4 regions of the Roseburia sp. OF03-24 genome follow, and region 1 is predicted to be linked to each of the others. Evidence: predicted binding sites of a transcription regulator. Region 1 holds the regulator's gene; each other region holds the start of a gene.
The links. Region 1 encodes Rex, which represses fermentation and respiration genes when NADH is low (regulators of the CRP and FNR family bind a similar motif). Its sites were predicted from a motif close to ATTGTTAANTANTTAACAAT; they were not measured.

Region 1 (5,586 bases):
CTGTGACCTGATAACCGATCCGGCTCATTCCGGTATCGATCGCGAAATGGATCTTGCAGTCTCTTCCGATACTTGCTGCGGCAACGGAAAGTTTTTCTGCCATCTCTTTTGTAAATACGGTTGGACGGATACCTGCTTTAATCATATCCACATACTGATCCGGGAATACATATCCTAAGATCAGGATCGGTTTCTGGATTCCGTGATTACGAAGGATAAGTCCTTCCTCAACCGTGGCAACTGCATAACCATAAAGATAATCCAGTTTTTCAATCGTCTCTGCAATCTCTACGGCACCATGTCCGTAGCCATCTGCCTTAATGACAGCCATAATTTTTGTGTCTTTTGCAATGTTTCCGCGCATCGCATCCATGTTGTGTAGAATTGCATCCAGATCGATTTCCGCATGCACTCTGCTGTATCTGTTCATGTTGATCCTCCATCTATTTTGTGTACCGTTTTTTATTCAACGAATTTTTGTTCATTATCGACCGGCTTTGTAGTATAAATATTCAGAACTTTTTTAATACCACAGATCAGATCTGAGGCTGTAAGCCCCTGTAACCCCGTTGTGCGTATCATAAGATCACCGGACAGGCCATGAAGATATACCCCAAGAGGAGCCGCCTGGTAAGGTGTTATTTTCTGTGCCATAAATGTACCGATCACACCACTTAACACATCTCCGCTTCCTGCTGTTGCCATTCCGGAATTGCCGGAAAGATTCAGGTATTTTTTACCATCCGGCAGTGCAGTTACGGTATGTTCGTCTTTTAAGACACATACAACGTGATATTCTTTTGCATAATCCGCAGCAGTCTGAAGTAAATGATGCTGGATCTCACTGACTGTTTTTCCGGTAAGCCGGCTCATCTCTCCGGGATGAGGTGTGATCACTGCCGGGATTTTAAAATTTTTCCAGATATCTGCCTCTGGTAAGTCATTCTGCTCTGCTATCAGATTTAACGCATCCGCATCAAAAAGAATTGCTTTCTTTTCCTGTGACGTTCCATATTCTAACACAAAATTTAATATCTGTGCAGCAGTTTTTTCTTTCCCAAGCCCGGGACCTGCCACAATGGCATCTGCCCAATCAAAAGCCTCCTGTAATACAGCCTTCCCCGGAGCAGCATTTTTATCATAAGTAGTAAGAACCGCCTCTGGAACACAGCTCTGTAAAATAATCCTGTTTTCTTCCGGCGTCAGCACACGCACCAGACCGCATCCTGTGGCGTAAGCAGCTTTTGCAGATAAAACTGCCGCCCCTGCCATATTGACACTTCCTGCGATCAGCAAAAGTTTTCCATAGTTTCCTTTATTAGAATGACTTTTTCTCTCCGGGAGCAGCAATAAATCTTTCGTTTCCAATGCCATTACTGACGGTGTCTCTCCCAGCCAGCTTTCTTTCGTGATACCGATATCACATACGATCACTCTGCCGGCATATTCATTTCCCGGCCAGAGAATACTGCCTAATTTCGCAAATGCGAATGTGATCGTGATATCTGCACGAAATGCCATACCAAGGACAGCACCTGTATCTGCAGAAATTCCGGATGCAATATCCACTGCCACTTTTTCTCCCGGAAGTGTATTCATACAACATAATATATCTGCATAAGTACCAGTCACGTCTCTCGACAACCCTACACCAAATAGTGCATCTATGACAGTTGTTGGTCTGATCTGTTCCGGTAAATCCGTATAGACAGGAACACCATATGCATTTAAAATATCCTGCTGGATTCTGTTTTGCTCCGAGCAATGATCTTTATTTCCAGCAAAAACAACTGTAACAGTATGTCCCTCCAGAAATAAAAGGCGGGCGATCGCAAGACCATCTCCACCATTATTTCCGCTGCCGCATACGATAAGAACTTCTGAGAGATCGACCTTTTGCTTATGGAGTTCATTTACAAATGTTATTGCTGCACGCTCCATCAGAAGAAGTCCCGGAACCTTAAAATGTGAAACGGTATTTGCGTCATATTTTTGCATTTCCCTGCTGTTTACAAGATACTTCATGATAATAAGCCCCCTGTTATAAGCAAAAAACGCCGCACAAAGATCTGTGCGGCAGCTAATTGCTTCCTGAATTTATGGCACCCTTTTCAGTTGCCGTTTTCTTCTGCTTTTTTGTTTCTGACAATGTTGTAAGATAACTGCATCAAACTGTCGGAAAGATGTACATTCTCTACAACAACATTTTTATCAATGAGCTCCAGGTCTACATGCGCAAAATTCCAGATTGCGCGGATTCCAAGTCCGACTAGTCTGTTTGCAATGGCATCAGCCTTTTCCTTTGGCATAGTAAGCGCCGCAATATCCACCTGATTTTCTGCACAGAAACTCTCTAATTCATCCAGCATGCGGATTTTGATTCCACGCACGGTCACACCGTCCAATGCAGGATTTACATCAAACAGTCCTATGATCACAAAACCAAGTTTTTCAAATTTCACATAGTTTGTAAGTGCCTGTCCAAGATTACCTGCACCCACCACAATAATATTGTGTCTTTCATTTAAACCTAATATCTTACCGATTTCCTCATATAAAAACTTTACATTATAACCATAACCCTGCTGGCCAAAACCACCAAAATTATTCAGATCCTGTCTGATCTGGGATGCAGTCACATTCATTCGTTTACTCAGATCATTGGATGATATACGTTCTACACCGGCATCTAAGAGTTCTCCGAGGTAGCGGTAATAACGCGGCATTCTCCGGATAACTGCCTGTGATATTTCTTTTTCCTGCACAAAAGGTTCCACCTTTCTTACGTTCTCTCGTTTATTATAGTGATTTCCCCTGTGTCTGTCAATGTGTGAAAAATTTAACTATCTTTTTTTCAATAAGATATTTTCTGTTTTGTCAGGAAATATCATCAATCAGTTCCATCTAACTGCATTGACAGCTCTTCCCAGGTTTCATAGCAGGTTTCCAGTCGTTCCCTGCACTCCTGCTGTCTTGCTGCAAGCTCATTTAATTTTGCGGAATTAACTGCGTTTTCCGGCTTTGCACATTCTTCATCGATCATGCTTATTTCACTTTCAAGTGCGGCAATCTCTTCCTCGGCTTTTTTTAAACTGTTTTCAATTTTACGAATCCTTGCCTGCTCTGCTTTTTGTGCCTGCCAGTCGAGCTTATTAACGGCATCATCCTGTTTCTTAGGCTGCACATCTGAAGTTTCTGGCTGTTTCACATACAACTGCGTCATAATATCATGTTTTTCCAGATAATAATCATAATTTCCGATATAATTTACAATTGTTTCACCTGTCAGCTCCAGGATTCTTGTTGCTGTCTGATTGATAAAATAGCGGTCATGTGAAACAAAAAATACCGTTCCTGTATACTGGTTTAATGCAGATTCCAAAATTTCCTTGGATGTAATGTCCAGATGGTTTGTCGGCTCATCTAAAATAAGAAAATTAGCATCTGAAAGCATCAGTTTTGCCAGAGAGACACGGCCTCTTTCACCACCGCTTAAATCTGAGATCCGCTTAAACACATCATCATTTGTAAATAAAAAGGCTGCCAGTACATTGCGGATCTTTGTGTTGTTCAGCTCTGGATAAGCATCTGAGATCTCTTCAAATATGGTTTTTTCCATATGTAAAAGCTGATGTTCCTGATCGTAATATCCAATGTGAACATTCGAACCAAGTGTTACCGTACCACCATCTGCCTGTATCAGATTATTGATGATCTTTAAGATGGTCGTTTTCCCGGTTCCGTTATTGCCGATCAGTGCTACCCGCTCCCCACGTTTAATCTCGAATGAGATATCCGAAAACAATGTAACCGGCGGATATGATTTTGCAAGACCTGACACCGTAAGGACATCATTTCCGCTGACCACATTTGGCTCTAACACGATCTTAATGTCTGTATTGTCCTCAACCGGTTTTTCAATACGTTCTATCTTGTCTAACATCTTTTCGCGGCTCTCCGCACGCTTGATGGATTTTTCACGGTTAAACGATTTTAACTTTGTGATAACTTCTTCCTGATGTCTGATCTCACGCTGCTGATTATAATATTGTTTTAACAGATCTTCACGGACTTTTGCTTTCTTCTTCGCAAAATCCGAGTAATTTCCCTGATATACATACGCTTTATGCTGGAAAATCTCTACAACTTTTGTGACAACGCGATCCAGAAAATAACGGTCATGTGCTACGATCACAACAGCCCCTTTGTAAGCCCGCAGAAAATTCTCAAGCCAGCGGATCGACTCCATATCCAGATGGTTTGTCGGCTCATCTAAAAGTAATACATCCGGCTTTGTGACTAAGAGTTTGCCAAGCGAAACCCTGGTTTTCTGTCCTCCGGACAATTCATTCATCTGTTTTGTTAAATCTTCGTCCGAAAAACCAAGTCCTTTTAAAATACCGGTTACTTCACTCCGGTATGCATATCCGCCCTGCAGTTCAAATTCGTGGCTCAGACGATGATAAACCTCCATCAGTTTTTCCAGTTCCCCACCGGTCTGCTGATTCATTTCTGACTCCATATTGCGGAGTTTCTGTTCCATTTCAAGGATGTCAGCTCTTGCATTAAGAACTTCGTCATAAATGGTTCTGTGCCCCGATACATCCTGATACTGTGCCAGATAACCGATTGTTTTATCTTTTGCAAGGATCACTTCACCGGTATCGGACGTTTCTTCGCCCATAATAATTTTAAGCAGCGTAGACTTGCCGGCACCATTGATGCCGACAATCGCTGCTTTTTCGTTTGCTTCAATATGAAAACTTACATCTTTTAAGATCTCATCTGTTCCAAAAGACTTTGAGATACTCTGACATGACAAAATCATTTTAAACTTTCCTCTAATGTTGTTCTGATTGCCTTGATGAAATTTTCGCTGTTTAATACAACCGGATTCGGATTTGTAGTAATCAGCGCAAGGTCTTTTGTCATTTTACCATCTTCAATGGTCTTTATACAAGCCTTTTCAAGTTTTTCTGCAAAATCAGATAATGCCTGGTTAGAATCAAGTTCTCCACGTTTCTTAAGTGCACCTGTCCATGCAAAAATAGTTGCAACAGAGTTTGTGGATGTCTCCTCACCTTTTAAGTGTTTGTAATAATGGCGCTGTACCGTTCCATGTGCAGCTTCATATTCATAATATCCATCCGGGGAAACTAATACAGAAGTCATCATGGCAAGTGAACCAAATGCACTTGAAACCATATCACTCATGACATCTCCATCATAATTTTTACATGCCCAGATATAACCACCCTCAGACTTCATTACACGTGCAACTGCATCATCGATCAATGTATAAAAATAGGTAATACCTGCTTTTTCGAATTTTTCTTTGTACTCTGCATCAAAGATTTCCTGAAAAATGTCTTTAAAGGTATGATCGTATTTTTTTGAAATCGTATCCTTTGTTGCAAACCACAGATCCTGTTTTGTATCCAGCGCATAATTAAAACAGCTTTTTGCGAAACTTTCAATGGAATTGCAAAGGTTATGCTGTCCCTGAACAACGCCTGCTCCGGTAAAGTTGTGGATCAGTTCTCTCGTCTCTGTACCATCTTCCGCTGTATATACCAGCTCACATTT
Region 2 (5,586 bases), on a different contig from region 1:
GAGCGTCATAAAGATATGCGCATTGGCATGGATGAGCTGGTTTCCTACCTTTAAAACAAATAGCATGCACCACAAACAAACCTGTGATTTTAAGTAATCACAAAATTGCCAGGATCATGCATCAGCATCCGAATGTCAGATTTTAATCTGACTTCCGGGGTTGTACATTGCCCTGGCAATTTCTTTATCACTTTTCTATTCAGGTGCTTACCACTTTTCTTACCACTTTGAATCACGGTTTTGTGATATTTTGCGATACTTTACGAGGTTTTTTCTGTAAACATCAAACACCTTCCATCCCTTATAAATCAAGCATTTCCACCACTTCCCAGTCCTTACTTCTCATGACGAACGCCTAGCGTTCGTCTACGACCTGGAAGATATAGAACTTCAGATAATAACTCTCCGGCACATTCTCAGAATTTGCCCAGAGAATCGGATGGTCCGGCGCCTGTGTTCTGAATTCCACCTGGCGGAGTCTCTTGTGTGCTGCCTTTGCCGCCTCTTTGACTGTTTTTGCCAAAAGTTCCTGTGTCATGAAATGGGAGCAGGAACAAGTTGCAAGATAGCCGCCGTCTTTTACCAGTTTTAAGCCTTTCATGTTGATCTCACGGTAACCTTTGATCGCGTTTTTCGTTGCCTGGTGCGACTTGGTAAATGCCGGCGGGTCTAAGATGACAACATCATACTGCTCGCCGCTCTGCGCCAGTTTCGGCAGTTCATCGAGCACATTCGCACAGCGGAAATGAACGGTATCCTCCAGTCCGTTTCTGCGCGCATTTTCGTTTGCCTGCTGCACGGCATACTCGGAAATGTCAAGACCTGTGACATCCGCTGCCCCTGCAATTCCGGCATTTAAGGCAAATGTTCCCATATGGGTAAAGCAGTCTAACACCTTTTTCCCTTTACAGATCCGCTGCATCGCAAGGCGGTTATATTTCTGGTCTAAGAAAAATCCGGTTTTCTGTCCGTTTACAACATCGACAAGATAACGGACTCCGTTTTCCGTGATCTCAACGTTGGTGTCGAATTCTTCCCCGATAAATCCTTTTACCTTTGGAAGTCCTTCTTTGGTGCGCTCATTGGCGTCGCTTCTCTCGTAGACGCCACGCACTTTGATGCCGTCTTTTCCAAGTTCTTCCTTTAATAAGGAAACGATCGTCTCCTTAAACTGCTCCATGCCAAGTGCTAAGCACTCTACCACAAGTACGTCCTCATATTTATCAATGACAAGTCCCGGCAGGAAATCTGCTTCCCCGAAGATTACACGGCAGGATGATGTATCGACCGTTGTTTTGCGGTACTCCCATGCATTTTTTACACGCATTTGTAAAAATGCGCGGTCGATCTCCTGATCCACATGTCTCGTCAGCATGCGGATGCGGATCTTTGAATTGGTATTGATAAATCCTTTTCCCATCGGATAGCCGTCAAAATCATGCACAACTACGATCTCTCCGTTTTCAAAACTTCCCATGACCGTATCAATCTCGTTATCAAAAATCCATGCACCGCCTGCCTTGATCGTTCTTCCTTCACCCTTTTTTAATGTCACAACTGCACTCATTTTCCATCCACCTTTCTCACGCTTTTTCTTTTCCATAATTTACAACATAAATCTCCACGCAGACCAGCACCAATGCCACCAGGCACAGCAAAGCAGTGCACCGATCCACACCACAATGGTTTTCTGCATCCATTGTTCATTTAATTTCATTTGTTTTCCTCATTTCCTGATTTTTGCATTTACCCATTGTAGCACATTCCATGCTGCCTATAAAATATTTTTTAAACAAAAACTGTTTCTTGTAACTGCCTGCCATGTCCGATATAATAAATACTATAAAAAAGCAGACTATATTTTTTCATACGACATATACAGCACTACATATATCTGTTGTGAATCATTATAAAAAACATACACAAACAGGGGGACTTTCCATGGCTACGATAAGTTTATGCATGATCGTAAAAAATGAAGAAGCGGTTCTTGCCCGCTGCCTCGATTCAATTGCAGATCTTATGGATGAGATCATCATCGTAGATACCGGTTCTACGGATCACACAAAGGAGATCGCTGCAAAATACACCAGTCAGATCTATGATTTTAAATGGACAAGCGATTTTTCCGCGGCGAGAAATTTTTCTTTTTCCAAGGCAAACATGGATTACATCTATACCGCCGATGCAGACGAGGTTTTAGATGAATTTAACCATGAGCGTTTTCTGCGTCTGAAAAATGCACTGCTGCCGGAAATCGAGATCGTTCAGATGAAATATGTGACGGACGCTGATTTTGACACCGTTTTAAATGCAAAAAAAGAATACCGTCCGAAGCTGTTCAAACGTCTGCGCACCTTTATCTGGGTCGATCCGGTGCACGAGACAGTAAGACTTACTCCCGTGATTTTTGACAGTGATGTTGAAATTTTACATAAACCACAGAACTTTCACAGCAAACGTGACTTCTCTATTTTCATCAAAAACTTCCAGAGTGGTCACGAGCTTTCTCCAAAAATCCGCACCATGTATGCCAAAGAGCTGTTAAAGACTGGTGATACAAAAGATTTCTGGGATGCCAAACCGATCTTTCAGTATATCTTAGAGCATGACCTCTCCGATGATGCGATGAAAGAAGCCTCCTGCGTACTCGCACATGTATACCGCCTAGAGGACAACAAAAATGAATTTTTCAAGCTGACGATGAAGGATATGCTGACCACTCCATGTTCCGAGATCTGTTATGAACTTGGCACCTATTTTCTTGCACAGAAGGATTTAAATGAGGCTGTTATCTGGTTTTACAATGCCGCCTACGAGACGGAGAGCATCTTAGATGTCCACACCAACGGCGATCTCCCACTATACGGATTGGTCGAATGTTATGAACTGCTTCTCGCCGAGGCAAAATCGAATATCCCTTCGGATACCATGCTGGTTTCAAGCTATGAGGAAGCGTTGGATAAATACCGCCGTGAGTCGCAGAGCTGGACGATGCCGGTGGAGAATTAATTGAGTTACTGTTCACTCGCAAGCTTGACACTTGTTGTCAAGCTGTGCGTCAAAGACTATATCATGCCAGATTAATTAACTTGTCAAACCCTCCATAAAGTGTTAGGATAAGACTATGGTAATTTTTTAACAATCTTTTTATATCATGATTTTTACAATTATGAGGAGGTATTTGTGATGGATTATTCACAGGAATACAAACAGAAACTTGTATCTGCCGATGAGGCGGTAAAATTGATCAAATCCGGGGACTGGGTTGACTTCGGATGGTGTACAAACACCGTAGATGCCCTTGATCAGGCATTGGCAAAACGTACCGATGAGTTGACAAACGTAAACCTGCGCGGTGGTATCCTTTTAAAACCGTTAGCTACTTTCGCACGTGAGGATGCCGGTGAGCACTTTACATGGAACTCCTGGCATATGTCCGGTATCGAGCGTAAAATGATCAGCCGCGGATGCGCTTTCTATTCACCGATCCGTTACTCCGAACTGCCGCGTTACTACCGTGAGCTTGATTGCCCGGATGATGTAGCAATGTTTCAGGTAGCTCCGATGGATTCCCATGGATATTTCAATTTCGGACCAAGTGCCTCCCATCTCGGTGCAATGTGTGAGAGAGCAAAACACATCATCGTAGAGGTAAATGAAAATATGCCGCGCTGCCTTGGCGGAACAGAATGCGGAATTCACATTTCCGATGTAACATATATCGTAGAGGGTTCTAATCCTCCGATCGGCGAGCTTGGTGCCGGCGGTCCTGCAACAGATATCGACAAAACGGTTGCAAAACTGATCGTAGACGAGATTCCGAACGGTGCATGTTTGCAGCTTGGTATCGGCGGTATGCCAAACGCTGTCGGTTCCCTGATCGCGGAGTCCGACTTAAAAGATCTTGGTGTCCACACAGAGATGTATGTAGATGCATTCGTTGACATCGCAAAAGCCGGAAAGATCACCGGTGCAAAGAAAAATATTGACCGCTACCGTCAGACCTACGCTTTCGGTGCAGGTACCAGGAAAATGTACGATTACTTAGACGACAACCCAGAGTTAATGAGCGCTCCGGTTGACTACACCAACGATATCCGTTCCATCTCTGCACTCGATAACTTTATTTCCATCAACAACGCCGTTGATATCGACCTCTTCGGTCAGGTCAATGCAGAGTCAGCAGGTATCAAGCAGATCAGTGGTGCCGGCGGACAGTTAGACTTCGTATTAGGTGCTTACCTATCAAAAGGCGGCAAGAGCTTTATCTGCCTGTCCTCTACATTTAAGACCAAAGACGGACAGGTACAGTCAAGAATCCGCCCGACATTGGCAAACGGTTCCATCGTAACTGATACCCGTGCCAACACACATTATGTTGTAACGGAATATGGTAAAGTAAATGTCAAAGGACTTTCCGCATGGCAGAAAGCAGAAGCCTTAATCTCCATCGCTCATCCGGATTTCCGTGACGAGCTGATCAAAGAGGCTGAGAAAATGCACATCTGGAGACGCAGCAACAAATAACCTGCACATCCATTTTACACCAAACAAAGGCAGAACCGCTTCATCCCCGGTTCTGCCTTTGTTATACATTCTATTCTGTCTTTCTCCGACCTTTTCTTAAGTCGTGATACTTTCTTTGTTTCGCCTTGTTATTTTACACCGTCACCCTCTGTTTTCTCAGAATCTTCCATGCCAGTACTGCCATGATGGCTGCCACGACCACACCCAAAAGGAACAGATACTGCGCAATATTTCCGAATCCGATCTGCATACCAATCTGATGCATTTTTGCTGCTATCATTTCATTTTCACTCAGTTTTACCGGTACAAGCATGATAAACATCCAGACTGCCCAGATACCCCAGAGTGCTTTCATTCCAAACCGCAGAATCACAGCTCCTGCAAACAATTCCACGATCGTCATTCCGATGATAACCGCCAGAAGGTATTTCCACTGAAAGTACTGTGTGAGATCCAGTATGACATCACACTGCGGATAGATCACTCCCATGATGGCAAATTCTATCTTTCCAAATACAAATAACAGCAGTTCCAGTCCTGCAAGTTCTGCCATGTTAAATAACGCATAACTTCCCACATAGGCTTTTCTCGTTGCACCCATTGACAACGCCATGTTAAATTCCCCGATAAAAGAAAATATGATACCAAATAAATGTACAAACCCCAGCATGATCGCAGCGATCAGCACTCCAAGCGTAACACACTCATTCTCTTCCATGGTATTTGCGCGGATGACCATCATAACAATGATCCCCAACACATAACCGCCCAGCGCAACAGCAAGAAACTCCAGCACTTCTGCCCTTCTTGTCTTGCATTGTATCAAAAAATTGTCAATCATTTTCTCACTCTACCCCTTTCATATTGTTGTAGCTTTCTATACAAACACCTTGATTTATCCATTTCCTGTATGACACTGTCACACACGCACTTCATACTTCGATACCACACGAAGCTGCAGGATAAGACTGATTACATAAAGTACAATTGCCACTGCTGCACCGGCAAAAAGTGCTCCCGAAATAACCCTGCCTGACAGATTTCCGATCCATGCGG
Region 3 (5,586 bases), on a different contig from region 1:
AATATCACTATATGGAGTTGCTGTATCTGTTGCGAATGAACCTATAAGAACCAATTTTTTTACACCATTTTTTTTACATATTTCTGCAACTTTTGTAATTAATATATTTACGGGCATTACATTCATGATTCTAAACTAACCCTCCCGTTTCTCAAAACATTTAGAATTCTGATAAAAGTATAAATCATATTCAAATAAATTTATACAGAAAAAGAAACGGGATTCTTGCAAATACAAAAATCTCGTTTCTTTCTATGCTTTAAATTTATCTTAGAACTTACCAGCCTTATGAGCTTCCTCAACGGAAACTGCAACAGCAACTGTAGCACCAACCATAGGGTTGTTACCCATTCCGATCAGACCCATCATCTCAACGTGAGCCGGTACGGAAGAAGAACCTGCGAACTGTGCATCAGAGTGCATACGTCCCATGGTATCTGTCATACCGTAGGAAGCAGGACCTGCTGCCATGTTGTCCGGGTGAAGTGTACGTCCTGTACCACCGCCGGAAGCAACTGAGAAGTATTTCTTACCCTGCTCGATACATTCTTTTTTGTATGTACCTGCAACCGGATGCTGGAAACGTGTTGGGTTTGTAGAGTTACCAGTGATGGAAACACCTACGTTCTCATGATGCATGATTGCAACACCTTCCTGAACGTCATCTGCACCGTAGCATTTTACAGTTGCGCGAAGTCCGTTGGAATATGCTTTCTCATATACAACATTTAATTTTGCAGCTTTGTAATCATACTGTGTCTCAACAAATGTGAATCCATTGATACGGGAGATAATCTGTGCAGCATCTTTTCCAAGTCCGTTTAAGATAACACGTAATGGTTTCTGACGTACTTTGTTTGCTTTCTCAGCGATACCGATTGCACCCTCAGCTGCTGCGAATGACTCATGTCCTGCTAAGAAGCAGAAGCACTCTGTCTCTTCCTCTAATAACATTTTACCAAGGTTACCATGTCCTAAACCTACTTTTCTGTGGTCTGCAACAGAACCCGGAATACAGAATGCCTGAAGTCCCTCACCGATTGCTGCAGCAGCATCAGCAGCTCTTGTACATCCTTTTTTGATTGCGATTGCAGCACCTACAGTGTAAGCCCAGCAAGCGTTCTCGAAACAGATTGGCTGGATTTTCTTTACCTGATCGTAAACATCAAGTCCAGCATCTTTTGTAATTTTTTCAGCTTCTTCGATAGAGCTGATACCATAGCTGTTTAACACAGCGTTGATCTGGTCAATTCTTCTTTCATATCCTTCAAATAATGCCATTTTCGTCCGTCTCCTTTCCTACTCTTCTCTCGGGTCGATGATTTTAACAGCATCTGCCACACGGCCGTACTGTCCTTTTGCTTTTTCCCATGCAGTGTTAGGATCATCGCCTTTTTTGATGAAGTCAGTCATTTTTCCAAGAGAAACGAACTGATATCCGATAACTTCGTTATTCTCGTCAAGAGCAATACCGGTTACATAACCTTCTGCCATCTCCAAGTAACGAACACCTTTCTCTTTGGTAGCGTACATTGTACCAACCTGGGAACGAAGTCCTTTACCTAAATCCTCAAGACCAGCACCGATTGCAAGACCGTCATCAGAGAATGCACTCTGTGTACGACCGTAAACGATCTGTAAGAATAACTCTCTCATTGCTGTATTGATTGCATCACAAACAAGGTCTGTGTTTAATGCTTCAAGAATAGTTTTGCCCTGTAATACCTCTGCTGCCATAGCTGCGGAATGTGTCATACCAGAGCATCCGATTGTCTCAACTAAAGCTTCTTCGATTACACCATTTTTTACATTTAATGAAAGCTTGCAGGCACCCTGCTGAGGAGCACACCAGCCAACACCGTGTGTAAAACCTGAAATATCTTCAATTTTTTTAGAATGAACCCATTTGCCTTCTTCCGGAATTGGAGCTGGTTCATGTTTTGCGCCCTTTGCTACAGGACACATGTTTTCGACTTCCTTAGTGTAAATCATTTTAAGACTCCTTTCACTTAAATAGAACTGTATGTATCAGACTTTGTTATACATTTAACATACCTTACCTATTTTCGCACATTTTGTTGAAATCTACAAGTCCTAATCGAAAAAAATTATCTTTATTCCGTGTATTTGTTTTTATACACTAGTCAAAGTAATTTAACTCCGAAAAAACTTCCGTGCCGGGTCTGCCGACGTTGCTGACATTTTCACCATCCACATGGATGTACCCTTCTGTTCCGTCTTTTGCACGCACATAGATCCATTCCTTTGCATCAGAGCTGATAAAGAACACATCCTGCCCGGACGAAACCGTTACCTGTTCCGAATTCTGATCCATAGCTTTCCACAACGGAAGATCCACATATAATCTGTGCGGTGTGAAATACTTGTATTGATGCATACCGCCATCCATATATTCCAGTTTCCGTGCATTGCTGTCATACCACCAGTATCCATTAAGATATGCGGTTTCAAGAATATCTGTACGGATTGTTCCATTGATTCCGTTTTGCCCGGTAAAACCATTGATTCCGCCATTCTGCTCCTTAAAAGGGAAACCATCCACTTCCCCGATAAACGCCAGCGCACTTCCGTCATACCGGTAAAAATAAGTCGCATAATCGGCACTTGGTCCATCGTCTAATACCGCGATTTCCAGAGAATTATCATATTCATCCATGTCTGTAACATAAAAGCTTTCCGTTTCTGGTGTCACCATAGCTACATATTCACACAGTTCATATGCTGTTCCATTAACCGTAAGGACACAGGAATAACCTGAATAATCACTACTCTCTTTCACATCATAACGGATCTCTTCTTCGCTGCCATCTCCATTAAGATCCACCATAATATTCTGTCCTGTTTTATATTCTTTCGGATACGGATGCTCCTGTTCATATGCTGTTTCAGCTTCCTGTATTACCTTTAAGTTGTCTTTTTCTGTCTGGCTCAGCACAGATTCATCAAATGCATCTGCTTCTTCACTTTTTTCATACCAGGAACATGCATTAAAATAACTCTGCAGATATTCATTGGTAAAACCCCGTCCATGTCTTGCATAGATTTCATTGCGTGCTAACCATAAATCATTGTCCGACATATTGATAAGACTGTCTGCCGAAATTGTCTGTGTCATACTGACCGGAATGATATACTGGTCAGCATCTTTGTGCAGGTTCTGTGTATCAATGACCGCATTCTGTACTACCGTATCTGACTGCTGCATCATCCCTTGATATTCATTTAAAGTATCCTCATTTTCCACATCGCAGCTCACATCCGTAGGCCTCACAACCTCATATAACACTCCATCATCGGTATATCCTAAAATACTTACACCGGCAGCATCCGGATACCATTCCGTGTCTTTGGTAATTCCAAAAAGAAACCCCGTCCCACTTTCTTTCTCATAGGATTTTTTCTGAAAAACAGAAAAACCGGTATCATCTTCTAAAATTACATACTTATCTTCCCAGCTCTCCGGGAACTGCAGCGTGATCTCTTTCCAGATATATTTTTCTTCGGCTGCTTCCATTTTTTCAGACGCACTGCTGTCTATTTCGGATTCTGTTTCATCTGTATCTGAAATTCCTGCTGTTTTCTGCTCATTGCTGTTTATTTTATTTTGTGCCATATCTGGCTCACCACACCCTGCTGTAAAAAGCAAAAGTGCGGCTGTAAACAACCACACTTTATTTTTCATATAATTATGCATTCCTTTCTGTCAGTGCAAAAACTTTTTTATATCATCTGCCGTACTGTGAATTTTCTCTACCGCATTCTGAACCTGTTTTGCAACATCAAGGTTTTCTTCACTGAGTGTATGTACCTGTTCTGCACTCGCCGTAACTTCCTCAGTCGCTGCCGAAAGCTGCGAGCAGTTTACCACAATCTTATTGTTGGAATCTGAAAGTCCGCTTACCTTTTTATTGACCTCTTCAATATGGGCAACCAGCTCACCTATATTTTTATTAAGCAGATTAAATGTTTCTGACGCAGCAAGAATCTTTTCTTTCTGATCTTCCGTTGCCTGTACAGAACCTTCTACTGATACAACCACATCATTTGCATTTGCATTCAGTTCGTTTGTAATTCTCGTGATCTCTTCCGTCGAATTTTTTGTCTGTTCCGCAAGCTGTCTGATCTGCTCTGCTACAACCGCAAAACCTCTTCCGGCTTCTCCGGCACGTGCACTCTCAATAGATGCATTTAACGCCAGCAGGTTTGTCTGACTTGAAATATTTAAGATCATACCTGCAATCTCTTCTACTTCTTTTGTCTTATCCTGAAGTTTGGTCATTGCCTCAGTAACATCATGATTTGTATTTGTGATCTGCTCTGCCTGATCTTTCAACGCATCCATCACACGCATATTTTCCTGAATGCTGTCATTTGAATTCATTGCGATATCCACCATCTGTTTTGATCGCTCACTTGTTTCCTCGATCGCATCCTGGATCGTTGCAGTCATGGTATTCTGTTCTTCGATGCTGTTTGCATTCATTCCGGAAGCCGTTGTAATCTCCTGCATACTGCCAGTTACAGAATTGGTCGTCTCGACCAGTTTTCCGATCAGGCTGCTGCTCTTAACTGATTCTTCCTGAACAGTTTTGGAAATCTCAAGCACTCCCTGTAAAATTTCATTCTGCTTTTTGTGTTCCTCATCTATGGATCCAAGTGCATCTGCGTTAAACAATAATGTGATCTTTCCAATTCTTGAAACCATAAATAAAACGCCAAGCACGCCGACCACAGAACATATTGTATCCACGTTCAATACAGTAATACCCTTTATTCCCTGAACAATCGTAACGATCACGTAGAGAATACTCACTCCCACACAGGTTCTTTTTAATCCACCTTCATCATAGTACGGAATCTGTAACGCAACTAAAACGATCAGTACATACGTAATAAAATGTGCATCTGTCTGTACTCCGACTAACAGATACTCTAATCCCATCTCAAGCGTAGCAATCACTTTTAATTTTGCTGTTACATGATCTTTATGATAAATAATCGTGTTCAAAACTGATGCGCCTATTATTAATGCAGTATTCCCATATACTACTGCATTTACCAGATTCTGATTTGCCATGCGGAGCCACAGATACAGTAAAAACAATATTCCAAGAAATATGGTTGCACCTATATAGAACCGGTTCATCTTTCTGATCCGTTCCGCTTTATCATTATAAATATATTTCTTTTCTTCTTCCATATATTTTATCTCCCTGTACTTAAAATATGATCAATATTTTCTGCCATAACTTATCCGACCTGTCCGGATCTTAAGTTTAAGAATATCATGCTTCTTTTTTCTGTACAACCTCGCCCGGTTTCTTAAAAATTGAGTTTGCCGGGATCACTCCCCTGACACTTGAAAGCGGATATACATTTGTATGTCTGCCGATCACCGTTCCAGGATTTAATACAGAATTGCATCCAACTTCAACAAAATCTCCAAGCATTGCACCAAATTTCTTTAATCCGGTTTCAATTTTTTCATCACCATCTTTTACCACAACCAGTGTCTTATCTGATTTCACATTTGATGTGATTGATCCTGCACCCATGTGTGACTTA
Region 4 (5,586 bases), on a different contig from region 1:
GCGGTTCTTACGACCATGTACAGTATTCTGGAAAAAAAGAAAATTTCACTGACAGGTGGAACAGGGGATGGTGGAAAAGTTTCCGTAAATGGAAAGGTATATGAAGATGCAGATGCTTTTGCATTTGTGAAAAATACCGGAGGTAAAGTCAGGGTTTACAAGGAAAATATTTATTATCCGCTTCCACAATACCGCTTTATTGCATCAAAAACAGATCGCAGTAAATACACAGTCGGGGAACTAAACGGAAAGCCGGCAAAACAGGTCTATGAAGATACACTTGGTATCCGGGAACAGGATATTGTAAACCAGACTTTTAAAAACCCGATCGGTAAAAAGAACGGGCAGGATATCTGTATTATCTCAATCAAAGAAGTAGCGGGAAATGCATTGGGCTGCTATCGTCAGGTCAATGATTCCGATGTGCTTTATCTGCTTGAGACGAATGATTATCCTTCCATCGTGGAAGAGACGGTGCGGCAGATCAAAGGTGATTTTGCAAGGATTTCTGGTGTTTTTTCCGTAAATTGCATTTTCCGTTATCTATTCTTCTCCCAGGAGCATTATATGGATCAGTATTTAAAGACAATGGGGACACTTGGTATGCATGCAGGTTTAGTTGGTTTTGGGGAACATTATAACAGCCAGTTTGTAAATCAGACCATGTCGTGTGTTGTATTTGAGTAAGGGGGAGAGAGAATGTTTCAATTCAAAAAAGAGATAAAAGAACAGGTGAGTCAGACAGAAGAAAAATTAAATCTGCATCCGGTAATACATGTGTCTGAAAGTCTGCTTGACTACCAGAAAAAACTTTCACAGACAGAGGTAAGATCTCTGGATGAATTACAGGAAATCCAGAATGCATTTCAGGCGGTTTTAGAGGAAAATGAACAGCTCAAAGAGAAGCTTGGCTCTTTTCATGAAACGTTTGAAACAGTTGGCGAAACGTCAGGACAGTTTGCCGGTGTGCGAGAAGATATTACAAAATCGGTGGAAGAGGCACAGCAGAAAGTCGGTGGCTTAAAGGAGAGTTCAGGGGAAGTACAGGAACATTTTGATGAGATCCAGCGCACATTCGAAGATTTCCAGGCATCCGTGCAGAAAATCAAAGAATGTATGGGACAGATCATCTCAATTGCCAACCAGACCAATATGCTTGCATTGAACGCATCCATTGAGGCGGCGCGTGCCGGGGAGCAGGGAAAAGGATTTGCCGTTGTTGCAGAGGAAGTAAAGAATCTCGCCAGTGAGATCAAAAGCCTTGTCAGCACCGTAGATGGAAGCATTGTGGAAGTGGAACAGGATACGGAAAATTTAAACCAGAGCATTGCTACATCGAAAGAGTCACTCGGGAAAAGCTTAGAGAGTGCAGATGAGACATATGAGGTGTTTGACCGTATTACGGCGGCTGCAAGCGGAGCAGACCAGGTACAGCAGGAGATTGCAGGCGTGCTTGATGATTCAAGGGAAAAACTTGCCGATGTAAACCGTTCGCTTGAGCGGGAAAAGGCAGAGTATGATACAGTTCGCATGCATATAGAGCGGGCAAATGATCTTGGAACACAAAAGAGTACCATGTTCGAAAATATGGAGAATTTACTGGTGCAGATCACACCGATTGCAAAAGAGTTAGAACAGAAGAATTTTACAGCCGGAGAATAAAAAAAAGGGTGACATTATTTTACAAAAACTGATTGACAAAAAAATAACATTGTGTATATTTATATTAGCGGAATTTTTTAAAAAATACCCTGATTATTTTAAAGGAAAGAGGTTAAAGAGCAATGGCAAATATCGATTTAAGCAAGTATGGCATTACCGGAGTAACAGAGATCGTTCACAATCCTTCTTACGAGATGTTATTCGAGGAAGAGACCAAAGCAGGTCTTGAGGGTTATGAGGTTGGTAAGGAAACAGAACTTGGTACAGTTAACGTTATGACTGGTATCTATACAGGACGTTCCCCGAAAGATAAATATATCGTTATGGACGAGAATTCAAAAGACACTGTATGGTGGAATTCAAAAGAATATCCAAACGATAACCATCCTATGTCAGAGGAAACATGGGCAGCAGTGAAAGATCTTGCAAAGAAAGAACTTTCAAACAAGAGACTGTTCGTAGTAGATGCTTTCTGTGGAGCAAACAAAGATACACGTATGGCAGTTCGTTTCATCGTTGAGGTTGCATGGCAGGCTCATTTCGTAACAAACATGTTCATCAAGCCAACAGCAGAAGAATTTGAGAACTTTGAGCCGGACTTTATCGTATACAATGCTTCAAAAGCAAAAGTTGAGAACTACAAAGAGTTAGGTCTTAACTCAGAGACATGTGTTGCATTCAACATTACATCCAAAGAGCAGGTTATCGTCAATACATGGTACGGTGGAGAGATGAAGAAAGGTATGTTCTCTATGATGAACTACTATCTCCCACTTAAAGGCATCGCTTCCATGCACTGTTCAGCAAACGCTGATATGAACGGCGAGAATACAGCAATCTTCTTCGGACTTTCCGGAACAGGAAAGACAACACTTTCTACAGATCCGAAACGTCTCTTAATCGGTGATGATGAGCACGGCTGGGATGACAACGGTGTATTCAACTTCGAGGGTGGATGCTATGCAAAGGTTATCGGTCTTGACAAAGAGTCTGAGCCGGATATCTACAATGCAATCAAACGTAACGCACTGTTAGAGAACGTTACTGTTGATGCAAACGGAAAGATTGATTTTGATGACAAGAGCGTTACAGAGAACACTCGTGTATCTTACCCGATCAACCACATTACCAATATTGTTAAACCTGTATCATCTGCACCGGCTGCAAAGAATGTAATCTTCTTATCAGCAGATGCATTCGGAGTACTTCCTCCAGTATCTATCCTGACACCAGAGCAGACACAGTACTACTTCCTGTCTGGATTTACAGCAAAACTTGCTGGTACAGAGCGTGGAATCACAGAGCCGACACCTACTTTCTCAGCTTGCTTCGGACAGGCATTCTTAGAGCTGCATCCTACAAAATATGCAGAAGAGCTTGTTAAGAAGATGGAGAAGAGTGGAGCAAAAGCATATCTTGTTAACACAGGATGGAATGGAACAGGAAAGAGAATCACAATCAAGGATACAAGAGGAATCATCGACGCTATCCTTTCTGGTGATATTCTTAAAGCTCCGACAAAGAAAATCCCAATGTTCAATTTTGAGGTTCCGACAGAGCTTCCTGGTGTAGATTCTGGTATTCTTGATCCACGTGACACATATGCAGATGCATCTGAGTGGGAGACAAAAGCAAAAGATCTTGCTGACAGATTCATCAAGAACTTTGCTAAATACGAAGGAAACGATGCTGGTAAAGCATTAGTTTCTGCAGGTCCTCAGAAATAATAAAGTGCACGCTTTGCGAGCAGACTTATTGTTATGAATGACGATCGGGTGTGACTTGGTTCACACCCGATTTTTTAATTCATAGGAAATTACGTCCTATGAATTAAAAAGCCCTCCGGGCAGGATTGCACTGCGTCGGAGTGGAATTATGTCGCTGGAGCAACCCGCCGCAGGCGGAGAATCCTGTAAAGCAGGATTCTTTCTTGCAGTAAAAAATAGGAGGATATTTATGCTGACTTATGGAATTGACTGGGATGATGTGATTTCTGATCTGAATACACATGCAATTACGCTTGCAAATAAGGAACATGCCTTGAATCTGAAATTAGAAGATATCAATTCATGGGAAAATGTCGGTAAGGCATCGATCATCAAGCAGTACTATCAGGACGAACGGATTTATCGTATGCAGACAGTGACGGATGAAGCCAAAAATTTCATACATGAACTGCAGAAAAAAGGGAAAGTATATATTATTACAGCAATTGCACCGCAGTTTATGAGCCTGCGCGCAGAACAGATTCTGACAGCATTTCCTGATTTTCCGGAACAGAATATTATTATGGGATTCCAGAAATCGCTGGTTCGTTTTGATGTTACGTTAGATGATGGACCGCATAATATTCTTAAAAGTTGTGCTAAATATCCGGTTTTAATGCGCCGCCCATGGAATGATTCACTTAGCGGCATTCTATCTGTAAATCATTATGGGGAATTTTTGCAGTTAATAGATCAGATCAAAGAGTCAATGCTGTTAGATAAAAAGCCGGTTTCATTTCCGTCTGTGATAGCATTGGTCGGACCGTCCGGTTCCGGCAAAAATGAACTTGCCAAAAGGTTAGAAAAAGCGGGAGCAGGAAAGATTGTTCATTCGTATACGACAGGAACAGCAGATGGGTTCCATCAGAGACTTTCGGCTGAAGAGTTTAAAAATAAAAAAAATGATTTTGTAACAGTAACCGTGTATGCCGGAAATAAATATGGTATCCTGGCGTCTGATATTGCAAAAATGATCGAAGATGGGATTAATCCGATCGTGCCGCTTGATATCGGTGGTGCAATAGCTATGAAACGATTGTTTTCAACAGCCATATTGTTTTGCAGGAGCAGTCGTGAAAAAATGATTTCCAATATTTTAGAAAAAACTATCAGTAATCAGGAAAAAATGTACCGTCTATTATCATTGGAAAATGAAATTGACAATGAAGAACTCTGTGACTTCTCTATACGGACAGATAATATGGAAGAAGCTATTGAACAGGTAAGGATGCTTTTGTCAATAGAGAAAATAGATAGAAAGTAAAACAAAATTTGGCACTAATTAATAGTTGCGAAATGGGGCATATTAAAGTATAATAAGACTATCAAAAACGGCCTGGGATGTGCGACACCCTACATTTTTGAACCTACATTTACTTTTATGGGATTCTTATATTCGAAGGCAGATGTCAAGCCATCAGTACTTCGGTACGTGAGCAGTGGAAGACAGAAACCAGCGTGCGGTTACCCACCTAGCGGTCGCTAGGAGTCAAAAACGTAGGAAACGGCATTTTGGGTTTTTGACAAAAGATCATAAGGTACAGAAGATTTTTTAGTACAGAAGAGATGAAGAGTACAAAAGAAAATTTGATGTACAGAAGAATATTTGGCATACAGATGAAAAAGATCTGCTATACAAAAGAATATTTAAAATACAAAAGAACTTTTGTTTTCGGACAAAAGATCAGGGAAGCTGCTTTGAAATATAAGCAGCTTCTTTTGTGCAATAAAATGACAGAAATTATATGTATTTGGTGCAGAAACGGGGCTCAACGTGAAAAAAAGAAATATACCTAAAATTTCAGCAGTCATACTGGGAGTTTTAATTTGTGTTTTTATAGGTGTACTTATAAACAAACTGAAAGAGAATTATGATCCGGAAGTTTTTTCGGAAGATTATATCAGTATTGATGAAGTAAAACAGGAACTGGCTTTTACCGTGTATTCAAAGGATGAATGGGATGACTGGTTTTCAGGCAGGAAACAGGAGTATCTGACACAGTCAGTGCTGGATGAACTGTTAAAAAAACTGGGTGTTTCAGAACAGATTGATTTTGTGGTAAAAAGAAAAAACTCAGCCATCCCGCGTACAGAATGGAATCAGATATATGAGCAGATACTTGGATTTCTTGATATGGAACAGAGCGTGACAAAAGAG

Region 2: DXA60_RS07325 (butyryl-CoA:acetate CoA-transferase) is a predicted target of Rex. The motif match lies at 3,127-3,146, and genes of this name have one in related genera.
Region 3: DXA60_RS01700 (iron-sulfur cluster assembly scaffold protein) is a predicted target of Rex. The motif match lies at 2,035-2,054, and genes of this name have one in related genera.
Region 4: pckA (phosphoenolpyruvate carboxykinase (ATP)) is a predicted target of Rex. The motif match lies at 1,694-1,713, and genes of this name have one in related genera.

The regions. Positions count from the first base shown of each region.
Region 1 is NZ_QSCK01000021.1:9,314-14,899, reverse strand. Features, by position in the region: gene alr (alanine racemase) at 1-430, opposite strand, end outside; gene DXA60_RS11620 (NAD(P)H-hydrate dehydratase) at 463-2,025, opposite strand; gene DXA60_RS11615 (redox-sensing transcriptional repressor Rex) at 2,112-2,765, opposite strand; gene abc-f (ribosomal protection-like ABC-F family protein) at 2,891-4,828, opposite strand; gene DXA60_RS11605 (NADP-dependent isocitrate dehydrogenase) at 4,825-5,586, opposite strand, start outside.
Region 2 is NZ_QSCK01000011.1:72,027-77,612, forward strand. Features, by position in the region: gene DXA60_RS07310 (nitroreductase family protein) at 1-54, shown strand, start outside; gene DXA60_RS07315 (class I SAM-dependent rRNA methyltransferase) at 356-1,567, opposite strand; gene DXA60_RS07320 (glycosyltransferase family 2 protein) at 1,942-3,012, shown strand; gene DXA60_RS07325 (butyryl-CoA:acetate CoA-transferase) at 3,190-4,530, shown strand; gene DXA60_RS07330 (hypothetical protein) at 4,664-5,371, opposite strand; gene DXA60_RS07335 (membrane-spanning protein) at 5,450-5,586, opposite strand, start outside.
Region 3 is NZ_QSCK01000002.1:96,181-101,766, forward strand. Features, by position in the region: gene DXA60_RS01690 (nucleotidyltransferase family protein) at 1-126, opposite strand, end outside; gene DXA60_RS01695 (GGGtGRT protein) at 271-1,281, opposite strand; gene DXA60_RS01700 (iron-sulfur cluster assembly scaffold protein) at 1,300-1,992, opposite strand; gene DXA60_RS01705 (YARHG domain-containing protein) at 2,141-3,703, opposite strand; gene DXA60_RS01710 (methyl-accepting chemotaxis protein) at 3,725-5,221, opposite strand; gene DXA60_RS01715 (UDP-N-acetylglucosamine pyrophosphorylase) at 5,307-5,586, opposite strand, start outside.
Region 4 is NZ_QSCK01000014.1:12,515-18,100, reverse strand. Features, by position in the region: gene DXA60_RS08755 (FIST signal transduction protein) at 1-687, shown strand, start outside; gene DXA60_RS08750 (methyl-accepting chemotaxis protein) at 700-1,662, shown strand; gene pckA (phosphoenolpyruvate carboxykinase (ATP)) at 1,785-3,389, shown strand; gene DXA60_RS08740 (5' nucleotidase, NT5C type) at 3,619-4,692, shown strand; RNA gene ssrS (6S RNA) at 4,759-4,951, shown strand; gene DXA60_RS08725 (SpoIID/LytB domain-containing protein) at 5,203-5,586, shown strand, end outside.